DNA from 3 places in the Embleya sp. NPDC127516 genome. Region 2 is predicted to be linked to each of the others. Evidence: riboswitches for the same ligand, from Rfam matches in the RefSeq annotation. Region 2 holds a riboswitch; each other region holds the start of a gene.

Region 1 (4,825 bases), on a different contig from region 2:
TGCCGGAGCGGGTCCGGGGTGTGGTCGAAGATTTGGTTGCCGGCGGTGTGTCCGACCTCGACGGTGCGGTCCTTGGCGTGTCCGACCCGGTCACCGGCCAGCTCGCGGGCCTGACCGGCCTTGTGCACGGCCGCGTCCTTGAGCTCCTCGGCGCGGTGTCCGGCCGATTGCTTGAGTTCCTCGGCGCGGTGTCCGGCCGCTTCCTTGAGCTCTCCGGCCCGGTGCTCGACGGCTTCCTTGGCCTGCTCGGCGCGGTGTCCGGCCGCTTCGATGAGCTCTTCGGCGCGGTGGCCGACCGCCTCCTTGGCCTTCGCGGTCTTGTGTCGGGCCGTCTCCTTGGCCTGCTCGACCCGCTGCCGCGCGGCGTCCTTGGCGTGCTCGGTTCGGTCCTGGACGGCGTCCTTGGCCTGCTCGGCCCGATCGCGGGCGGCCTTCCTGGCCTGCCCGGCCCCCTCCCGCGCGGCGTCCTTCGCTTGCCCGGCCCGGTCACGGGCGGCGTCCTTGGCCTCCCCGGCCCGGTCGCGGACGGTGCCCGCGGCCTGTTCGACGGCTTCGCCGGCCGCCGCTTCGAGCCGTTCGGCCCGGCGTCGGGCCCGCCCCGCGGCACGGTCGCTTCCTCGGCCGACCTGCTCCGCGGCCTCACCCACCTTGCGGTGCACCGTCTCGGGCGGCTCGGCCTGGGTCAACTCCTCCACCGCGTGATCCAATTGCTCACGTTTGCGGCTCAGCGTCGGCTCCTGCTGCGGGAGTGCGCTCTGCGTGGGTGATTCGACGGCGGGGGGAAGGACGGTCGGGAACGCGGCGACCTCGTCGGGATCGCGCGACGCGGACCTGCCGCCGGAGTCTCGGCCTGGGGTACTCATCGGTGCGTACTCCTCTTCACGGTCTCGATGTCCTCGCGTCACCGCCGAGGACCGCGCCTGGCGCCTGCCCCGGGGGCGCCCGGTCATTCGTCCTCGGCGGGCCTTCGACGGCCGGGGCCGTCTCCCCGATCCTGCCGGGGGCGCAGACCCGGCAGGACCGAGGACACGGCCCCGGCGTTCGCATTCGTCGATGCCGGATTCGGTGTCTCGTGGCCGAGGCTAGAAACAACCGGGCCGAGGATCCGGGAATGTCACCCGGATGCGCGGCTCGGCGTGTCCGACCGATTCACCCGATCGGCCGCTCCGCGCGGGACCCGACACACGGTTCCCGGTGCCCCGAGCGAACCGAACGGGCAGGCCGACGGTGCTCAGCCCGCGTTCCCCCGACCCGATGCCGACGACCCGATCCGGGTCCGGGTCGGCCGCGGCGGCTTGTCGTGGAAGACACAGTCGCCGCACGTACCGCCCCCGGGGATCCGGTAGTACAGGCAGCACGTGGTGCGGCGGAACGCGCCGAGCGCACCGTGCAGGCCGGTTCCACGCAACCGGCCTGCGGCCAACAGGCCGTCGGCGAACACGCGTGTGGTCGCGACGAGTTCCGGCTCGGTCGGAGCCAGGTGCCGGTGCAACACGCGGGCCGCGCCGACCAGGGCCGACGCGGCGTTGCCCCACAGCAGCCGCTCGGCGACCGGCACCACCGCTCGGGTCGCCCCGGCGAGCGGCACCAGATGCCCGACCAGCACCGCGTCGTGCAGCTGCTCGATCCCCGAGCGATCGTCCGGCACCGGCGCCGGCTCCGGATCGGGCGCCCACAACTCGACCGGCCCGGCGTCCGGGAAGCGCCAGTACGTCCGGGCCGGATCCAGGTCGGGCACCACCCGGCCGAGCACCGCCGCACCCAGTGCCACCGACCACAGCCGCGAGGCCACGCCCAGATACAGGATCGACGCGGCGACACGCGGTTCCTCGGTCCGCAGCCGGGCCCGTACGTGCTCCACCCGGGCCGCCCACGCGGCGGGCGCGGCCGGGTCGTACAGCTCGGCCAACGGCCGAAAGCCCGCGCCGTCGGTGATCGGTCCGGTCCGCAGCTCGAAGTAGGGCCCCACGTCGGCGAGCCGGCGCAGCGGCCCGCCGCCGTGGGACCGCGACCGCCCGCCGGTCAGCGGCTGTCGCCCGGACGCCACAACACATCACCCGCACCGTCGGCGTTGGCCCGCCGGGCGAGGACGAACAGCAGGTCGGACAACCGGTTGAGGTAGCGCGCGGTGAGCGGGTTGACGGTCGCGGCACCGCCTGCCGTCGCCCGCTCGTCCGCCTCGATCAGCGCCCAGGTCGAGCGCTCGGCACGTCGGGCCGAGGTGCGGGCCACGTGCAGCAGGGCCGCGGCCGGGCTGCCGCCGGGCAGTACGAAGGAACGCAGCGCGGCCAGTTCCGCGTTGAACGCGTCGCAGTGCTCCTCCAGCCGGGCCACGTCCGCCTCGGTGATCCGCAGCCGGGTGTCCCCCACGGCGATCGGCGCGCACAGGTCGGCGCCGACGTCGAACAGGTCGTGCTGCAGTTGCGCCAGTACCGCGCGCGTCTGCGGTTGCGGGTCGCCGAGCGCGAGCACGACCCCGATCGCCGCGTTGGTCTCGTCCGTGTCGGCGTACGCCGCCAACCTCGGATCGGTCTTGCGCGTACGGGAGTTGTCGCCCAGCGCGGTCGTGCCGGCATCGCCGGTACGGGTGTAGATCCGGCTCAAAACCAAGGACATGGTCGGCACCGGCCTCTCTCGGGGAAATCCGCCCCGGTTGGTGAGGTGGCGACGACGTGAGTCTCCTGGCTCTCGGATCATCGCTCCTCCCGGCCTTCCGACCCGTCTCGGGGCCGTGGCCGGTTCGGGAGTCGCTCCCCGATCACAGTGGCGGGACCGCGCCGGATTCACACCGGCTTCCTCGTACCGCCGTCGCCTTGCGCCTCCCACCATGACACGCGCGACGGGCCCGGTCCACCGTCGGATCCGGACCACGCGTGCGGGTGAAGCTTGCCGCCGGTCCGCGCGCCGAGCCCCGGACCGGCGCGGGTAAAGCCCAGGATCGGATTCCGAGAGCGGCTCCCTCGGCCGGCGTCGGCCCGGCGGTATCGGCGCCGAAGGGTGCCGACGGGCACCGGAGGGTGCCGGTGAGTCGATCCGCGATCCGGCCGTGCCGGGAAATCAGTGCCGGAGGTATGCGTGTCCACGGTGTCCGGAACACCTGAACCAGCCGGTCCGACGCGTCGGGTGGGTCGGGTACGTCGAGCGGGCGTGCTCCTGGCGTGTTGTGTGTCGCTGTTCGGAGCCGGGTCGGGGCATCCAGCCGCCTGCGCGGGGTGGTTCGGTCCCGAGGGGATGCATCTCACCTCCTCCGTACCGCTCTTCGATGCCGGCTCGGCGCGGCCGACTCCTTCCGCTGCGGACTTCGACGCCGGGTCGGGACATACCGCCCCGCCCGCCGGACCCCTCGGCGCGGGGACGGCAGGCCCCACCCCATCCGCATCGCTGTTGAGCGCCGGCGCCGGGCGCCCCGTCGGGTCCGGCGACCGGGTGCGGTCCAGGGACCAGCCCGAGCCGAACCTGCCACCCGTCCCGCGTGCCGTCGCCGATCGGGTGGGCACTCGCGCCGGGCAGTCGGTGGACGTCCCGGTCCTGGCCGGCGACTCCGGCGAAGGGCTGGTCGTGCTGTCGTACACCAATCCCGAACACGGCCTGGTGCTCCAGCCGGACGAGCGGGGCGACGCGAATTCGGTGCTGCGGTACACGCCGGGGCCGGGCTTCACCGGACGCGACAACTTTCGCTACACGATCGTCGACCGGCTCGGCCGCGAGGCCACCGCGAGCGTGCGGATCGACGTGGCGGCCGGCCCCGGAGCGTCCGGCCGGCCGGTCGAGACCCGGGCGGGCAAGCTCGGCGTCCATCGCGGCGTCGACGAACTCCGCGCGCCCTCCGCCGCGTCGGCGGCGCGTCCGCGCGCCGGGATCGATCCGGGCGGCGGGTCGCTGCTCGTGGCCTTCCTCGGCTCGGCCCTGCTCGGGGCGGGTGTCCTGGCCTTCGTCGCCCACCGGCGGCCGGGCCGGCGGCGGCCCGGCTGAGCGGGCCCGGGTCGCTTCGATCGGCCGTTCGGGGTTCCGTGCCCGGATCGGCGGCTGTTCCGGGGTTCTTCGGCCTGATCGCCCTTCCGGGGCTCTTCCCCCGATCGGCTGCTCCGGGGTTCTTCGGTCTGATGGCCCTTCCCAGGCTCGTCACCCCGATCGGCCCCTCCGGGCCTCCTCGGTCCGGCCGGTGTCGCCCCGGTCAGCCCTTCCGGGCCTCCTGGGTGAGCTGGTAGAGCCCGTACAGCAGCTCGGCGATGCCGACGATCAGCAACACGACACCGATCTTCCCGAGCGCGACCACCGGTGTGTCCACGTCGTCCGCGAACAGCTTCAGGGCTCCGCCCACCACCGCGCTCAACAGGCCGGCCGTCAACGAGCCGCGTGCCTTCGCCACGGTCTTCCTCCTCCACTCGACCTGCGGGTACGGCTATGAGGCTAGGTCCGGGCCCCGGCCCGGCACGCCCTCCGCGGGAACGAACCGGCGTACACACTTCGGCCTAGGCCCTGTCCGGGTTCGCCGCGGCCGGTGGGTTCGTCGGGGCCTCCGGGAATGGGGGCGGGCCCCACCCCCGGAGGGCGGCCAGCCCCATGGGCACGCCCGTTGCACGCTCCTAGCGTGGATCCGGTGCCGTGAACGGGGAGCGGCCGGAACGGCGGAGGGACGAACGTGAGCGGGCGACCGACACGGCCACGACACACGATCGGGGACGAGCGGGAGGGTGCCGGGGCACCGGCCGTCCGGCTCGACGCGGTGCGCAAGGTGTACGGCAAGGGCTCGGCCCAGGTCGCCGCCCTCGACGGGGTCACCCTCGCCTTCGAACACGGGTCGTTCACCGCCGTGATGGGTCCG
Region 2 (4,825 bases):
GCCGACGTTGTTGTGCCAGTACTCGGCCGGGTCGGTGACCGACTCGCCCACCAGGGAGGACGCGGCGAAGTGCAGCACGGCGTCGAACGAGGCGTCCAGATGTTCGGCGGCGTCCTGGACCCGGCCCTCGACGAGTCGCGCCTTGTCCGGGACCGCGTCCCGATGCCCCGTGGACAGGTCGTCGAGCACCACCACCTCGTGGCCGGCCGCGACCAGGTGGGCGGCGACGACGCTGCCCACGTAGCCCGCGCCGCCGGTGACCATGAGCTTCATTCGCCGACCTCCCGCAGTCGTGCCGCCGCGGTCTCCGGCGGCACGTCGCTGATGAACACACCCATCCCCGATTCGCTCCCGGCAAGGTACTTCAACTTGCCCGGTGCCCGGCGAATCGAGAAAAGCTCCAGGTGGAGCGCGAAGTCCTGGCGCCCCGAGCGGACCGGCGCCTGCTGCCACGCGGAGATGTACGGCGCGGGCTCGCCGTCGAACAGCCGGTCGAAGCGGCCCAGCAGGTCCAGGTACATCGCGCCGAACTCGGCGCGCGCGGCCTCCTCCAGCGCGAGCAGGTCCGGCACCCGGCGGTTCGGGTACAGGTGCACCTCGTACGGCCAGCGCGCGGCGGCGGGCACGAACGCCGTCCAGTGCCCGCCCTCGGCCACGATCCGCGACCCGTCCGCGCGCTCGTCGGCCAGCACGTCGTCGAACAGGTTGCGGCCGGTGCGGTGCCGGTGCGCGGTCGTGGTGGCGATCATCGCGGCCGTGCGCGGGGTGACGAACGGGTAGGCGTAGATCTGCCCGTGCGAGTGCGGCAGCGTCACGCCGATCTCCCGGCCGCGGTTCTCGAAGCAGTACACCTGCTCGACGCCGGGCAGCGCGGACAACTCGGCGGTGCGGTCGGTCCACGCGTCCAGGACCAGGCGCGCGCGCTCGGGGGTGAGGTCCTTGAAGGACGCGTCGTGCTCGGGGGTGAAGCACACCACCTCGCACCGTCCGCCGGACGGTCGGCGCGGGAACGGGGCGTGGTCCCAGCCGGGTTCCGGGCCCGCCGGCGGACCGCCGTCGGCCGCGGAGGAGCCGGACATGGACGGGAAGCGGTTCTCGAAGACGACGACCTCGTAGTCGGACTCGGCGACCTCGGTGGCCCGCTCGGGCGTGGACGGGCACAGCGGGCACGCGTCGGCGGCGGGCAGGTGGGTCCGGGTCTGCCGGTGCGAGGCGACCATGACCCATTCGTCGAGCAGTCGGTCGTAGCGCATCTCCGAGCCACTGACCACGGGCGCGAGATCGCGGTGGTCGACGGCGGTGCGCACCGCGTCGTCCCGGGTGTCGTAGTAGACGATCTCGCGACCGTCGGCCATGACGGCCTGCGTCTTCTTCATGCGCTCATTTTGCGAAGCTTTCCAAAACTTGTCAATGAGAAAGGAAAGATGCCGGCAGGCTTGCCATTTGGCGGGATCGACCGGGGGTCACCTGCGGTTTGACAAGTTTCGAAAGGTGTCCGCAAGATGCTGCCCATGCCTGACGACGACACCGACGGACTGCCCGCCGAGGGCCGCCGCGCCCGGATGGCAGCGACGATCGCGGACCGGGGTTTCGCCAAGGTCACCGACCTGGCCGAGGCGTTCGGCATCTCGCGGGTGACGGTCCGGGCCGACCTGGAGGTGTTGGAGCGGCAGGGCCGGCTGCGCCGGGTCCGCGGCGGCGCGATGTTCACCGGCCGCGACCCCCGGGTGGAGCCGTCCTTCGAGGAGGCGTTGACCTCGGCGTCGCCGGCGAAGACGCTGATCGGGCGGGCGGCCGCGGCACTGGTGTCGCCGTCCGAGAGCGTGGTGCTGGACGTGGGCACGACCACCACGTTCGTGGCCCGCGCGCTGGTGGACCGCGAGGAACTGCGCGACCTCGTGGTGTTCACCAACGGGCTGACCATCGCCCTGGAGCTGGAACGGGCGATCCCGCGGTTCTCGGTCGTGGTCACCGGCGGCACGCTGCGGCCGTTGCAGCACTCGCTGATCAATCCGCTCGGCGACCACATTCTGGAGCGGATCCACGCCGACACGGTCTTCATCGGTTGCAACGGCGTGCATCCCACCGGGGGCATCACCAATGTGAACCTGCCCGAGGCCGAGGCCAAACGCGCGATGTTGCGAGCCGCGGGTCGCCGGGTCGTGGTCGCGGACGGCTCGAAGCTGGGCCGGGTCGAACTCGCCGAGGTGTGCCCGCTGGCGGACATCGACCTGCTGATCACGAGCGGCGCGGCCGATGCGGAGGCGCTCGACGCGCTGCGCGACGTGGGGCTGGAGATCCTGGTCGCGGAGTAGGCGGCCGCTGCGCGCAGCGGGTGCGGGGTGGGCATGTACCGGAGCGCGCGGAGTAGGCGGGCACGGCGCGAAGCGGGTAAGGGTGGGCACGTACCCGAGCGCGGGACCCTGCCCGGACCCGAGCCGGTCCTCCCGCCGTGGCCCCTCACTCGGCCGCCGCGACCCTCGGCGCGCCCGTCCCGGCCCCCTCGCTCGACGGTCGAGGCGCCCTGGTTAGGCTGCCCTTGCGAACGGTTCACCCGGCTTCGACCGATTCCGGGTGTCGCAAGAGGGAATCCGGTGCGAATCCGGAACTGCCCCGCAGCGGTAAGTGGGAACGAAAGTCGTCATCACGCACTGGGCCCCGGTCGAACGGGTCCCGGGAAGCGACGACCGGTAGGCATCCCGGCCACACCCGTGGCTCCCGGGACCCGCCCACGAGTCCGAAGACCTGCCGTCGCCCGCGTACGCCTCACGCACGCGGACTTCCGGGACCTCGCGGGCGGGTCCGTCGGACGACGGCGCCGTGCGGTGTCCGCCGCCGTACTCCCTCCCGAGTTCCCCCGACGAGGACTCGCAAGGGAGAGCTTCGACGATGCGTACGCAGATACCCGGGCGGATGCCGGCGGCACACCGATATTCGTGGGCCGCGGCGGTGGCCGCCCTCGCGCTGTTCGCGACCGCGTGCGGCGGCGCCGTGCGGGACGACAAGGCCGCCGCTCCCGCACCCGCCGCCTACAAGCCGTACGCGGACACCGACAACTGCGGTGTGACCACGAGCTACGACCGGCCGCCGCAGCGCGCCGCGACGCTGACCTCCAACGCGACCGAGCTGATGCTCGAACTGGGCCTGGCCGACCGGATGGTGGGCACCGCCTACCTCAAGGGCCGGACCATCGGCGACAAGTACAAGGAGCCGTACGCGCGGATCCCGGTGCTCGCCGACGCGCAACCCTCGCTGGAGAAACTCCTCGAAGCCACCCCCGACTTCGTCTACTCGGGCTACCCGGACGGCTTCTCCGAGTCGTCCGGCCACACCCGGGCGCGGCTCGGCGAGTTGAACATCAAGACCCACCTCAACCCCGAGGGCTGCGCCAAGGCGCCGGTCACCTTCGATCAGCTCTACGGCGAACTCCGCTCCATCGGCGGCATCTTCGGCGTGCCCGAGCGCGCCGAGCGCTCCGCCGCCGCGTTCCGGCAGCGGCTCGACGCGGTCACCGCGCGGCTCGCCGGCGCCGCGCCGGTCAAGGTGTTCGTGTACAACTCGGGCGCCGACGCCGCGCAGACCACCGGCGGCAACTCGATGCTCAACGAGATCATCACCCGTGCCGGTGGCACCAACGTGTTCGCCGACCTGAACGAGCGCTGGACCAAGGTCTCCTGGGAGCAGGTGGCCGAACGCAAGCCGGACGTGGTGCTGATCTACGACTACGTGACGCCGCCGGTCGACGCCAAGATCGCCACCCTCAAGGCCACTCCGGTACTCGCCGACGTACCGGCGCTGCGCGCGAACGCCTTCCCGGTGATCTCGCTGTCCGTAGCGCAGCCCGGGCCGCGCTCGGTGGACGCGGTCGAGGAACTCGCCAGGCAACTGCACCCCGACCGGCCGTGACGGTCGATCGGGACCCGGTGGCGGTACGGGTCGCGGTCCTGCGCGGCGAGGGCCCGCCGACACCACCGGTCGGCCGTGCGGCGGTCGTCCCGGGCGGCCGGGTCCGCCTTCCGCTGGTGGTCGGCGGCCTCCTCGTCGCGCTGTTCGCGGCGGCCGCGGCGGGGCTGCTGGTGGGGTCGGTGTCGGTGCCCTGGTCGGAGACGTGGCGCATCCTCGCGCATCGCGTCGGCGGAGACGCGTGGGTGCGGCCGTCGTGGAGCCGCGCACACGACCTGATCATCGCCGACACCCGGTTGCCCAGGGTGCTGCTCGCCGCCGTCGTCGGCGCGACGCTGGCCGTGGTGGGCATGGTGATCCAGGCGATCGTGCGCAACCCGCTGGCCGGTCCGGACGTGCTCGGCGTCTCCTCCGGCGCGGCCACCGGAGCGGTCCTGGTGATGCGCTGGGGCGTCGCGTCGATCGGCGGCCTTTCGCTGGGCGCGCTCACCCTGAACGCGGCCGCGTTCACCGGCGGACTGATCACCCTGCTCGTGGTCTTCTCGGTGGCCCGCTCCGGCGGCCGGGTCACCGCCGTGCGACTGGTCCTGGCCGGCGTCGCGGTCAGCGCCGTGTTGTCCTCGCTGACCAGCCTGCTCGTGCTGACCTCACCGGATCCGCAACTCGCCGCCCAGGTGCTGTTCTGGACGCTGGGCGGCTTCGGCTCGGCCCGCTGGACCCTGCTGCTCGTCCCCGCCCTCGCGCTCGCGATCGGCCTGGTGGTGCTGCTGCTCCAGGCGCGCAACCTCAACCTGCTCCTGGCCGGCGAGGAGAGCGCGGCCGCGCTCGGCCTGGACGTCCAGCGCTTTCGGCAGGGCATGTTCCTGCTCGCGGCGGTGCTCACCGGGGTCGTCGTCGCGGTCAGCGGCGTGATCGGCTTCGT
Region 3 (4,825 bases), on a different contig from region 2:
GCCATGTCAGCGAGTTCGAAACGCAACGCCTGGGCGTCGATCAGCTTGGCGCCGAATGCCTCCCGATCGGTGAGGTGAGCCACGGCGGCGTCGAGGGCCGCCCCCGCGCCGCCCAGCGAGCAGGCGGCGATACCGATCCGGCCGCCGTTGAGGCCGCCCATCGCCATCCGGAAGCCGTCGCCCTCGGCGCCCAGCCGGTGGGAGACCGGCACACGCACGCCGTCCAGGACCACCTGGCGGGTGGGCTGGGCGTTCCAGCCCATCTTCAGCTCGTTCGCGCCGAAGGACAGCCCGGGTGAGTCGGCTTCCACGACGAACGCGGAGATCCCGTCGGCGCCGTCCCCGCCGGTCCGCGCCATCACCGCGTACACCGCCGAGGACCCGGCGCCGGAGATGAACTGTTTCACCCCGTGCAGGACATAGTGGTCCCCGTCGCGCACCGCGCGCGTGCGCAGTGCGGCGGCGTCGGACCCCGCGCCCGGTTCGGTCAGGCAGTAGCTGGCCAGACCGCGCATCGCGCACAGGTCCGGGAGCCACCTGTGGCGCTGCTCGGCGTTGCCGTGGCGGTCGATCATCCAGGCGACCATGTTGTGGATGGAGTAGTAGGCGGCGATGCTCGGGCAACCGCCGGCCAACGCCTCGTAGATCAGTGCGGCGTCCAGTCGGCTCAGACCCGAACCGCCCACGTCCTCACGGACGTTGATGCCGCCGAGACCGAGGTCGGCGCCCTTGCGCAGGACATCGACGGGGAAGTGCTTGGTGCGGTCCCACTCGATCGCGTGCGGGGCGAGGTGCTCGCGGGCGAAGTCCCGCGTCGTCTCGACGATCGCGAGCTGATCCTCGGTGAGGGTGCTCATCGGGTCAGCCCATCGTGGGGATGGTGAAACTCGCGGCCTCGCGTGCACCGGAGAACCAACGCGAGGTGATCGTCTTGGTCCGGGTGTAGAAGCGGATCGAGTCGGGTCCGTGCTGGTTGAGGTCGCCGAATCCGGACCGCTTCCACCCGCCGAACGTGTGGTAGGCCACCGGTACCGGGATCGGCACATTGACGCCGACCATGCCGGTGTTCACTCGGCGACCGAAGTCGCGGGCGGTGTCGCCGTCGCGGGTGAAGATCGCCACGCCGTTGCCGTACTCGTGCTCGCTCGCCAGTCGCAGCGCGTCCTCGTAGTCGGCCGCGCGCAGCACCGACAGGACCGGACCGAAGATCTCCTCGCGGTACACCCGCATCGAGGGCGTGACGTGATCGAACAGCGACGCGCCGACGAAGTAGCCGTCCTCGTGGCCGGGGACGCGCACGTCACGGCCGTCGACGAGCAGCTTCGCGCCCTCGCGCACGCCGATGTCCAGGTAGTCGTGCACCCGAGCGAGCGCGTCCCGACCCACCAACGGGCCGAAGTCGGCGTCGCGATCGTGGGAGGGGCCCACCCGCAGCGTGGCGATGCGCTCGACGAGCTTGGCCACCAGCGCGTCCGCGGTCTCCGCGCCGACCGGAACCGCGACGGAGATCGCCATGCAGCGCTCGCCCGCGGAGCCGTATCCGGCGCCGATCAGGGCCTCGACGACCTGGTCGAGGTCCGCGTCCGGCATCACGATCAGATGATTCTTGGCGCCGCCGAAGCACTGGGCGCGCTTGCCGCGCGCGGTGGCCGAGGTGTACACGTACTCGGCGATCGCGGTCGAGCCGACAAAGCCCAGCGCCTGGACGCGCGGGTCCTCCAGCAGTGTGTCGACGGACTCCTTGCCGCCGTTGACCACGTTCAGCACACCCGGCGGCAGTCCCGCCTCGAGGAAGAGCTCGGCCAGGCGCAGCGGTACCGAGGGGTCGCGTTCGGACGGCTTGAGGACGAACGCGTTGCCGCACGCGATGGCCGGGGCGATCTTCCACAGCGGGATCATCGCCGGGAAGTTGAACGGGGTGATGCCGGCGACCACACCGACCGGCTGGCGCAGCGAGTGCACGTCGATGCCGGTACCCGCGTTGTCGGTGAACTCGCCCTTGAGCAGGTGCGGGATGCCGACGGCGAACTCCACAACCTCCAGGCCGCGTTGCAGGTCACCGTGGGCGTCGGCGATGGTCTTGCCGTGCTCGGCCGACAACAGCTCGGCGAGCGAATCGCGTTCGGGCTCGACCAGTTGCAGGAATCGGGAGAGCACCCGGGCGCGCTTTTGCGGGTTCCAGGCGGCCCACGCCGGTTGTGCCTGCTCGGCGTCGGCGATCGCCGCCAGCGTGTCGGCGCGGTCGGCCAGCGGGACGCGCGCCTGCACGCGTCCGGTGTTGGGGTCGTACACGTCGCCGAACGCGCCGGACGCGCCTTGGACGTGCTTGCCGCCGATGAAGTGGGAAAGCTCGCGGACCATGAACGACCTGTCTCTCGTCAGGTGCGATCCGGAGGCGGGGCAATGACCCGACCACGGCAACCGCCGCTTCGGGGAGCGGAGTTGCCGAGGTCGGGTGGCACGTGAGGGTGGTCAGGCGAGCCCGACGACCTCGACGTTCGCAAGATCGTCCGGGGCGAGTGCGCAGACCGGCGTCATGCGTGTTTGCTCCATCCTCGTGGACAACACGGATATACCCGCGGCCGGTATCCTGACTTCCGGATCGACACACGCCGCCCGCCTTCCCGGCTTTCGCCAGTGGCGTGGTGCCTCGGCAGCGCACTCCCCGGTCACAGTGGCGGGACCGTGCCGGATTCACACCGACTTCCCTGCACCGCGGACCTTGTAGTTCAAGACGATATAGTCGGACGTCCTAGTAAGTCCAGCGCCGATCGAGCTTGATCGCGTGCGGGAGCGACGTGACGAGGTGGCGGTCCGGGCATCGCGAGGACGTCACCGCCGGAACGGGGGCGGCGGGTGCACGCGTGCGCACGTTCGACGTGTGGTGCCGGTGCCTTGCCGTGCCGGAGGGGGATCTGCGCCCGCCTGCGCGGCTATCGGATGTGCTTCGGCTCCGTGACGGCCGTGGTGGGTTCGAGCCGCACCGCCGCGGCGGCGCACGCCTCGACTCGGGCGCGGGCAAGTCCGATGGCCGGGTGGGCGTACGCCAGACGCTCCGCGTTCGCCAGTGCGGCGCGGGCGGCGTCCGGGTCGCCCGCGGCGGCCGAACAGATCGCAAGCAGACATTCGCACTCGGCGCCCATCCAGCGACTCCGTTGCCGTGCGGCGCGCCGACGCCATCGGCGAGCCCGCGCCGCCGCCCGCTCCACGCGCCCCTCGTACAGGTCCAAGGCGAACTCGGCCACGCAGCCCCTGCGGCGATGGGCCCGCCCGGAACCCGCCACGGCGGGGCGCAGTGTGGGCAACATCGCGGCCGCGTCCGCCGAACCCTGGACCAGCAGCATCGCGGAGAAGTCGGTGTGCGCGTGCGACATCATGCGGCCGAGCGCGTCGTCGCGAGGATGCGCCGCCGACCACCGGCGCACGACCTCCGCCCCCGCCGGGCCGTGTCCTCGCGCGAAGAGCACCATGCACTGGGACACGGCCCCGAGCGCCTGACCCACAGGCGTGTCGGGAAAGCCCTTGCTGTGCTCGTGCGCCCCCTCGACGTCACCACGACGCAGCGCGCGGATCACCTGCGCGTTCCGCTTCAGCGCGACCCGGTCCGCCTTGGAAGGCAACAGCGGCAACCCCACACCGGCTCGTTGGTGCATTCCCAGCCCCAGGAAGGCCAGGTAGCCCAAGAGCAGCCCCGCGACGATCCCCGAGGGACCTCGGACCAGCAGAAACGGGACCGCGAAGGAGGCCGCGAGGGATAGCGGCAAAATCACCCGAACAAGTATGCGCACGACGAGAGTATGGGGGTCACCGGGCGCGGACGACATGCGGTGCCGATGGTTTCCGGCAGACCTGTCCGCACGGACCGCCGCCCCATGGGGTGTCGCATACCGATGCAAGTACTGATGCGTGACTGATTCCGAGGCGCTCGATCGTCCGTAACGTCTTGACCTGCGGAAAGCAGGACTGGAACCGCGCAGGACAAAGCACTGGAACCCGTCGGGCACGCCCGGCGGAGCGACCCGGAAAGGACGGACGCCATGAGCGCCGCCATCGACTACACCGCCACCGTCGAGAACTACCTGGCCGGCTGGAACGAGCCGGACGCGGACAAGCGCCGCGCGCTGGTGGCGTCCGCGTTCACCGAGGACGCCACGTATACCGACCCGCTGGGTGCCGTGGTCGGGCACGACGGGATCACCGGCCTCATCGGCGTGGTCCAGGGCCAATTCGCCGGACTGGTGTTCACCCTCGGCGGCCCGGTGGACGGGCACCACGACGTCGTCCGGTTCCAGTGGCACCTCGGCCCCGAGGGCGCAGAGGCGCCGGTCGTCGGGTTCGACGTCGCGGTCCTGGATGCGACGGGCCGGATCAAGGCCGTACACGGCTTTCTCGACAAGGTCCCCGCCGGTCTGTGACGCACGGGCCGCCGCGGCCCGGACCGATCGACGCGCGCCCGCATACCGCGGGTCCGGGCGGCGCCCTTCCCTTCCCGGATCCGCGTCCCCCGAGGAACCCGAACGCACCTGCCGGACCGGCTGCCCGTCGGCCCGTCGCCCGGCAGCGACCCCGACGCAATGCCCCCACCGCTCGTGGAATCGACCCCCCGAAGGAGTAGCCATGCCCGCCTACATCATCGCCAACCTGCAGGACGCCGCCCCGCACCCCGAGATCGCCGACTACATCGAACAACTCCCCGGCACCTTCCGGCCCTACGGCGGCCGTTACCTCGTGCACGTCACGTCCCACGAGGTGCTGGAGGGCAGTTGGGCCGGGAGCGTCGTGATGATCGGCTTCCCCGGGGTCGCCGAGGCGCGGGCCTGGTGGG

Evidence for each region. Region 2 has a riboswitch for cobalamin ahead of ACIRL2_RS22960 (ABC transporter substrate-binding protein). Riboswitches for the same ligand answer to the same signal wherever they lie in the genome.
Region 1: linked by a shared signal. The riboswitch ahead of ACIRL2_RS24215 (cob(I)yrinic acid a,c-diamide adenosyltransferase) and the one ahead of ACIRL2_RS22960 (ABC transporter substrate-binding protein) in region 2 are both predicted to bind cobalamin.
Region 3: linked by a shared signal. The riboswitch ahead of ACIRL2_RS36860 (CoA-acylating methylmalonate-semialdehyde dehydrogenase) and the one ahead of ACIRL2_RS22960 (ABC transporter substrate-binding protein) in region 2 are both predicted to bind cobalamin.

What each region holds. Positions count from the first base shown of each region.
Region 1 covers NZ_JBIWJT010000012.1:171,860-176,684, reverse strand. The annotation lists gene ACIRL2_RS24225 (hypothetical protein) at 1-863, opposite strand, end outside; gene ACIRL2_RS24220 ((2Fe-2S)-binding protein) at 1,232-2,047, opposite strand; gene ACIRL2_RS24215 (cob(I)yrinic acid a,c-diamide adenosyltransferase) at 2,023-2,616, opposite strand; cobalamin riboswitch at 2,675-2,801, opposite strand; gene ACIRL2_RS24210 (Ig-like domain-containing protein) at 3,427-3,972, shown strand; gene ACIRL2_RS24205 (DUF5708 family protein) at 4,175-4,369, opposite strand; gene ACIRL2_RS24200 (ABC transporter ATP-binding protein) at 4,643-4,825, shown strand, end outside.
Region 2 covers NZ_JBIWJT010000011.1:245,670-250,494, forward strand. The annotation lists gene galE (UDP-glucose 4-epimerase GalE) at 1-264, opposite strand, end outside; gene galT (galactose-1-phosphate uridylyltransferase) at 270-1,376, opposite strand; gene ACIRL2_RS22955 (DeoR/GlpR family DNA-binding transcription regulator) at 1,512-2,315, shown strand; cobalamin riboswitch at 2,530-2,768, shown strand; gene ACIRL2_RS22960 (ABC transporter substrate-binding protein) at 2,890-3,906, shown strand; gene ACIRL2_RS22965 (FecCD family ABC transporter permease) at 3,903-4,825, shown strand, end outside.
Region 3 covers NZ_JBIWJT010000025.1:130,506-135,330, forward strand. The annotation lists gene ACIRL2_RS36855 (acyl-CoA dehydrogenase family protein) at 1-857, opposite strand, end outside; gene ACIRL2_RS36860 (CoA-acylating methylmalonate-semialdehyde dehydrogenase) at 862-2,361, opposite strand; cobalamin riboswitch at 2,563-2,733, opposite strand; gene ACIRL2_RS36865 (hypothetical protein) at 2,934-3,770, opposite strand; gene ACIRL2_RS36870 (nuclear transport factor 2 family protein) at 4,038-4,415, shown strand; gene ACIRL2_RS36875 (DUF1330 domain-containing protein) at 4,618-4,825, shown strand, end outside.